Regions from separate parts of the Agromyces litoreus genome, predicted to be linked through region 2. Evidence: predicted binding sites of a transcription regulator. Region 2 holds the regulator's gene; each other region holds the start of a gene.

Region 1 (2,263 bases), on a different contig from region 2:
CTCGGCGACCCCGGGGAAGTACGAGATGGGGATCGCCGACGGCGTGGTGGAGCAGATCATCCGCCCGACCGGGCTGGTCGACCCCGAGATCGTCGTGAAGCCGACCAAGGGCCAGATCGACGACCTGCTCGAGGAGATCCGCCTTCGGACCGAGCGCGATGAGCGCGTGCTCGTCACGACGCTGACCAAGCGGATGGCGGAGGAGCTCACCGACTTCCTCACCGAGGCCGGGGTGCGCGTGCGCTACCTGCACTCCGACGTCGACACGCTCCGCCGCGTCGAACTGCTCACCGAGCTCCGGGCGGGCGTCTACGACGTGCTCGTGGGCATCAACCTGCTCCGTGAGGGGCTCGACCTCCCGGAGGTGTCGCTCGTGGCGATCCTCGACGCCGACAAGGAGGGCTTCCTGCGCTCGTCGACCTCGCTCATCCAGACCATCGGGCGCGCGGCGCGCAACGTCTCGGGGCAGGTGCACATGTACGCCGACGTCGAGACGGAGTCGATGCAGCTGGCCATGGAGGAGACGAACCGTCGCCGCGACAAGCAGCTCGAGTACAACCGGGCGAACGGCATCGACCCGGCTCCGTTGCGCAAGCGCATCGCCGACATCACCCAGGTCCTCGCGCGCGAGGAGGCCGACACCGCCGCGCTGCTCGCGGGTCGCGACGGGAAGGGCGGCTCGGCGCCCGCGAAGCGGGACGGCATCGCCGCCGCCGGTGCGAACGACCTTGAGGACCTCATCCGCGACCTGAACGAGCAGATGCTCGAGGCGGCGGGTGAGCTGAAGTTCGAGCTCGCCGCGCGGCTGCGCGACGAGGTCTCCGAACTCAAGCGCGAACTGCGCCAGATGGAGAAGGCGGGCCACCTCGGCTGATCGGCGCATCGCGTCGGCCGCTGCCGTGCGTCCGGGGATCGAACGCGTGTTCGCTGTGAGCACCTGCCGTCAGGGCGGTCATGTCGGAGGGCGTTCGTAAACTCGTAGGGTGCCAGTTTCACGTCTCGATGCCCATTCGCGTCTGAGCGTCCGGGGGGCACGCGTCCACAACCTGCGCGACGTCGACGTGGAGATCCCCCGCGACGCCATGGTCGTCTTCACCGGGCTCTCCGGATCGGGCAAGTCCTCGCTCGCCTTCGACACGATCTTCGCCGAGGGCCAGCGACGCTACGTCGAATCCCTCTCGGCGTACGCGCGGCAGTTCCTCGGCCAGGTGGACCGCCCCGACGTCGACTTCATCGAGGGGCTCAGCCCCGCGGTCTCGATCGACCAGAAGTCGACCAACCGCAACCCCCGTTCGACGGTGGGCACGATCACCGAGATCTACGACTACATGCGCCTGCTGTGGGCGCGCATCGGCGTCCCGCACTGCCCGGTCTGCGGCGAGCGCATCCAGCGCCAGACGGTCCAGCAGATCGCCGACCGGCTCATGGAACTCGAGTCCGGCACCCGCTTCCAGGTGCTGAGCCCGGTCGTGTCGCAGAAGAAGGGCGAGTTCGTCGACCTGTTCCGCGACCTCTCGGGGCAGGGCTACTCGCGCGCCGTCGTCGACGGCGAGCTCATCCGGCTCGACGAGGCCCCGAAGCTGAAGAAGCAGGTCAAGCACGACATCTCGGTCGTGATCGACCGGCTGGTCGCCTCCGACGATATCCTCGGCCGCCTGACCGACTCGCTCGAGACCGCGCTGCGACTGACCGACGGACTCGTCCAGGTCAACTACGTCGACCGCGAGGGGGATGCCGCGTGGCAGACCTTCTCCGAGAAGCTGAGCTGCCCGAACCAGCATCCGATCGCGCTCACCGAGATCGAGCCGCGCACGTTCTCCTTCAACGCCCCGTTCGGCGCGTGCCCCGAGTGCTCCGGCCTCGGCACGCGGATGTCGGTCGACGAGGACCTGCTGCTCGGCGACCCGTCGCTGAGCATCGCCGACGGCGTCATCCTGCCGTGGACCTCGCAGGGCAAGAGCCTCTACAACTACTACGAGAAGCTGCTCGACGGGCTCGCCCGCGACCTCGGGTTCTCGCTCGACACCCCGTGGGAGGAACTCGACGAGTCCGCCCGCGCCGCGGTGCTCCGAGGCGACAACTTCGAGGTCCGCGTGCGCTGGCGCAACCGATACGGCCGCGAGATGAGCTACACCTCCGGCTTCGAGGGGGTCGTCCCCTACATCGAGCGGCAGTACCTGCAGGCCGAGACCGACGTGCAGCGCGCCCGCTGGGCCGAGTACCTGCGAGAGGTGCCGTGCCCGGTCTGCCACGGCGACCGCCT
Region 2 (2,263 bases):
AGGCGCCTACTCGGCGGCGGGGAGCACGAGCTCCTGGCCGGGCTGCACGACTGCATCGCGGAGGCCGTTCAGTCGCATGATCTCGTAGATCACGTCGCGCGGATCGGCGGTCGGCGCGACCGCCTCGGCGATGCCCCAGAGCGTGTCGCCGGCCCCGACGACGACGGTCTCGAACGCCACCGCGGCTCGCCCGTCGTCGACGCCGGCGACGGCGCCACCCGAGGAGAGCGCCCCGACGAGCACGCCCGCGATGATCGGGAGCGCGGCGAGCGCGGTGAAGACGACTCGACCGCGCCGGGTGAGCCTGAGACGCGTCTTCGCCACCACGCGGCCGAAGCCGGGCATGGTCGGCGTCGCGCCGACGGTTCCGATCACCATTGCACTCATTCCGCACCTCCCGGGTCCAGCCACGCATCCGACCCTCGGCCGGGAGGGCCGGATGCGAAGCTGTGTTCCGAATATATCTTCGAACATTCGAGGCTGCAAGCACCGGAAGGTGGGATTTCCGGCTCCTGATCCGCGACACACTCGAACGGATGTTTGTCGCGCGCGTGCGAGGCGGATACAGTTTCGAATGTTCCGACGACAGTCGAACACCGACCACCGACACGCGGGCCGAGGCGGTCCCGACGAGAGGCGAGGCACGTGAGCATCGACACCGACCAGGCACGCGGCGCGGGCGGGCGGTCTCGTCGGCGCAAGACCCTCAGCCCGAAGCAGCTCTCGATCCTCGAGGTCATCCGCGCCTCCGTCGCCGAACGCGGCTACCCGCCGAGCATGCGCGAGATCGGCGACGCGGTCGGGCTGTCCTCGCTCTCGAGCGTCACCCACCAGCTCAACCAGCTCGAGCTCGCGGGGTACCTCCGACGCGACCCGAACCGCCCCCGCGCGCTCGAGATCCTGATCGACGTCCCGGGCTCCGAGAGCCGACCCGCCGCATCCGAGCCCGCACCCGTCGGCGACGCCGCCATGGTGCCGATGGTCGGGCGCATCGCGGCGGGCGTCCCGATCACCGCCGAGCAGCAGATCGACGAGGTGTTCCCCCTCCCCCGCCAGCTCGTCGGCAAGGGCGAGCTCTTCATCCTGAAGGTCGTCGGCGACTCGATGATCGACGCCGCGATCTGCGACGGCGACTGGGTCGTCGTCCGTGCGCAGAAGACGGCGGAGAACGGCGAGATCGTGGCGGCGATGCTCGACGGCGAGGCGACCGTGAAGGTCTTCCGCCAGCGCGACGGCCACACCTGGCTGCTCCCCCGCAACTCGGCGTTCGAGCCGATCCTCGGCGACGAGTCCGAGGTCCTCGGCAAGGTCGTCGCCGTGCTCCGCACCGTCTAGGCGCCGGCCCGCCGTCGACGGCGCGGGGGCGGATGCCGCAGGCTCGCGCTCGTGGCATCCGCCCCGCGCCGGGGTCAGGCGGCCGGGACCGCGACGGCCTCGCGCACCGACCTCGTCGCCTCGACGATGTTCGCCAGCGACGCCACCGTCTCGTCGTACCCGCGCGTCTTGAGCCCGCAGTCCGGGTTGACCCACAGGCGGCCGGCCGGCACCCCGTCCACCGCGCGCTCGAGGAGCGCGCGCACCTCGTCGACGCTCGGCACTCGCGGCGAGTGGATGTCGTAGACGCCCGGGCCGACGCCGTGGTCGAACCCGCTCGCGGCGAGGTCGCCGACCACCTCCATGCGGCTGCGCGCCGCCTCGATCGAGGTGACGTCGGCGTCGAGGGCGCGGATCGCGTCGATGACCACGCCGAACTCGGAGTAGCAGAGGTGCGTGTGCACCTGCGTGGCCGTCGCCGCGCCCCCGGTCGCGAGGCGGAACGCGCCGACCGACCAGTCGAGGTACGCGGGCTGGTCGGCGCGCTTCAGCGGCAGCAGCTCGCGCAGCGCGGGCTCGTCGACCTGGATGACGCGGATGCCGGCCCGCTCGAGGTCGCCGATCTCGTCGCGCAGCGCGAGTGCGACCTGCCGGGCCGTGTCGCCGAGCGCCTGGTCGTCGCGCACGAACGACCAGGCGAGGATCGTGACCGGCCCAGTGAGCATGCCCTTGACCGGCTTCTCCGAGAGCGACTGCGCGTAGGTCGACCACTCGACCGTCATCGGCGCCGGTCGGGAGACGTCGCCCCAGAGGATCGACGGACGAGTGCACCGCGAGCCGTAGGACTGCACCCAGCCGTGCTCGGTCACCGCGAACCCGTCGAGCAGTTCGGCGAAGTACTGCACCATGTCGTTGCGCTCGGGCTCGCCGTGCACGAGCACGTCGAGGC
Region 3 (2,263 bases), on a different contig from region 2:
GCCGATTCGTGCAGGACCGGGTCGAGGCCCATGCGGCGCAGGTGGGCCTCGACGTACTCCGCGGCCTCGCGCTCGCCGTTCGAGCGGCCCTCGCCGTGGTTCGTCGTATCGAACCGGATCAGGTCGCGTGCGATGACGGCGGTCTCGTCGAGCTCGGGGGTCGTCGGGGTCGTCTCGGCCATGGCGACCACGCTAGCGCGCGGGGTGCGATCCCATCGGGGCGACGACGGATGGATCGGGTTCGCCACCGGTTCCGGACGGGATCCGCAGCGTTCCGGGATCGGCTTTGCGGCACTGACCGGGGCCTCCGCGATGCGCGGTCGTCCGGGCGCCGCCGGGTGGTCAGCGGGTCCGGAAAACCGTGCTAGTGTCTTCTACGGCCGCTGAGCGATCAGGGCCGAGACAACGCGCGGGTGGCGGAATTGGCAGACGCGCTAGCTTGAGGTGCTAGTGCCCGGATAGGGCGTGGGGGTTCAAGTCCCCCCTCGCGCACGTGTTGTCGAGAAGGCCGGATCTTCGGATCCGGCCTTCTCGCGTTTCCGGGGTCGATCGTCTGGCTGCCTGGCGGGCGTTTCGCTTCTCAGGAGTTGTTCGGCGTGTCTGCGCGTTCGTCGGCGTGTCCTCCTGAGGAACGTCGTGATTCGCGCCGCGCCTCCTGAGGAAGGCGTGGAGTTCGATGGAGCACGCCCCTGCGATCAGGCCCGGCGAGCCATGTCGGGCGTGCCCTGCCGGGCACGCCCGAGGGCCGACGGATGCTCCTCACGCTTCCGATCGGGACGACGGCTGGTCGAGCCGGCGACCGACCCCGGGTGCGGCGACGCCGGCGGCGAGCCGGATGCGACGGAGCGGCCTCGTCGGAGGACTCGACCCCCGCTCGGGGGCATGGACGGGTGGCCTCCACGACTTGCCGTATTCGAACATGTGTTCGAACATTGAGGGGTGACGATGACCGCTCCCCGATCCGCACCGGCCGCCTCCGCGGCGCCGGAGGCGCGGATCGAACGGGTCGAGGAACTGCAGGCCCGCATCCGCGGGATGCAGTCCACCAGGCTCGACTCCAGGGCCGTGCCGACGCATCCGGCGCTCGCCTCGGTACTGCCGGGCGGGGCCCTCCGCGAGGGCGCGGTGGTGCAGGTCGAGGGATCGATCACGCTGCTGATGGCCGCGCTCGCGGGGCCCTCGCGCAGCGGGCGCTGGGTCGCGGTCGCGGGCATCCCAGAGTTCGGCGTCGAGGCGGCGGCCCGGTTCGGCATCGACCTCGAGCGGCTCGTGCTCGTGCCCGATCCGGGCCGGCAGTGGCTGACGGTCGCCGCAGCGCTCGCCGACGTGATCCCCGTGGTCGCCCTGCGTCCGGCTGGACGGCTCGCCCCGGCCGAGGCCTCGCGGTTCGCCGCCCGGTTGCGCCAGCGCGGTGCGCTGCTGCTGGTCGACGGCGCGTGGCCCGGCAGCGACGCGCGGCTCGAGCTCGAGCGCAGCGACTGGACGGGCCTCGAGCGCGGCCACGGCCATCTCGCCGAGCGCGAGGTCGTGGTCCGGGTCACGGGGCGTGGCGAAGTGGGCCGGGGCAGCCGTCGGCGCCTCCGGCTTCCGGCGGGCGACCTGGGATTCGCCGCGGTCGACGAGGCCCGGCCCGGCTCGGGCGCCATCGGTGCGGATGCCGCGCGCGCCCTCGGCTCAGCGGCATCCGACCCCGAGGCGACCGGAGTCGTGCACCGGCCCGACTTCGCCGCGAGGGCCTCGTGAGCGCGGCCGTGCGCACGATCGTGCTCTGGTGCCCCGACTGGCCGGTGCTCGCGGCGTGCCGCGAGGCGGGCCTGGACCCGGCCGGGCCCGTGGCGCTCACCGAGGCGGGCCAGGTGCACTCGTGCTCGGCGGCCGCGCGCCGCGACGGCGTGACGCGCGGACTGCGGCTGCGCGAGGCGCAGTACCGCTCCCCCGCCCTCGCGGTGCTGCCGTACGATGCGGCACTCGACCATCGCGCGTTCGAGCCGGTCGTGCGCGGCATCGAGGCGATCGTGCCGGGCCTGCAGGTGCTGCGACCGGGAACGCTGGCGATGCGCGCGCGCGGCCCGGCACGCTACTACGGCGGCGAGGAGGCCGCGGCACGGGCCCTGCTCGCCGCTGCCGCGGAGCTCGGCGTCGCCGGCGCGCGCGTGGGCGTCGGCGACGGTCCGTTCGCAGCCGAGCAGGCGGCTCGCGTGGCCGGCCCGGCCGGAGGGGGCCCGGATGCGGCGGGCGGGTCCGTGCACGTGGTCGCACCCGG

The links. Region 2 encodes LexA, which represses DNA repair genes until DNA is damaged. Its sites were predicted from a motif close to TCGAACANNTGTTCGA; they were not measured.
Region 1: the regulator LexA is predicted to act here: its motif matches at 913-928, upstream of uvrA (excinuclease ABC subunit UvrA).
Region 3: the regulator LexA is predicted to act here: its motif matches at 914-929, upstream of imuA' (DnaE2-dependent mutagenesis accessory factor ImuA').

The regions. Positions count from the first base shown of each region.
Region 1 covers NZ_JBEPKA010000006.1:134,852-137,114, reverse strand. The annotation lists gene uvrB (excinuclease ABC subunit UvrB) at 1-874, shown strand, start outside; gene uvrA (excinuclease ABC subunit UvrA) at 984-2,263, shown strand, end outside.
Region 2 covers NZ_JBEPKA010000020.1:29,871-32,133, reverse strand. The annotation lists gene ABME01_RS13930 (LysM peptidoglycan-binding domain-containing protein) at 7-378, opposite strand; gene lexA (transcriptional repressor LexA) at 652-1,335, shown strand; gene metE (5-methyltetrahydropteroyltriglutamate--homocysteine S-methyltransferase) at 1,410-2,263, opposite strand, start outside.
Region 3 covers NZ_JBEPKA010000006.1:41,847-44,109, forward strand. The annotation lists gene ABME01_RS06440 (M20/M25/M40 family metallo-hydrolase) at 1-182, opposite strand, end outside; tRNA gene ABME01_RS06445 (tRNA-Leu) at 408-492, shown strand; gene imuA' (DnaE2-dependent mutagenesis accessory factor ImuA') at 946-1,743, shown strand; gene ABME01_RS06455 (DNA polymerase Y family protein) at 1,740-2,263, shown strand, end outside.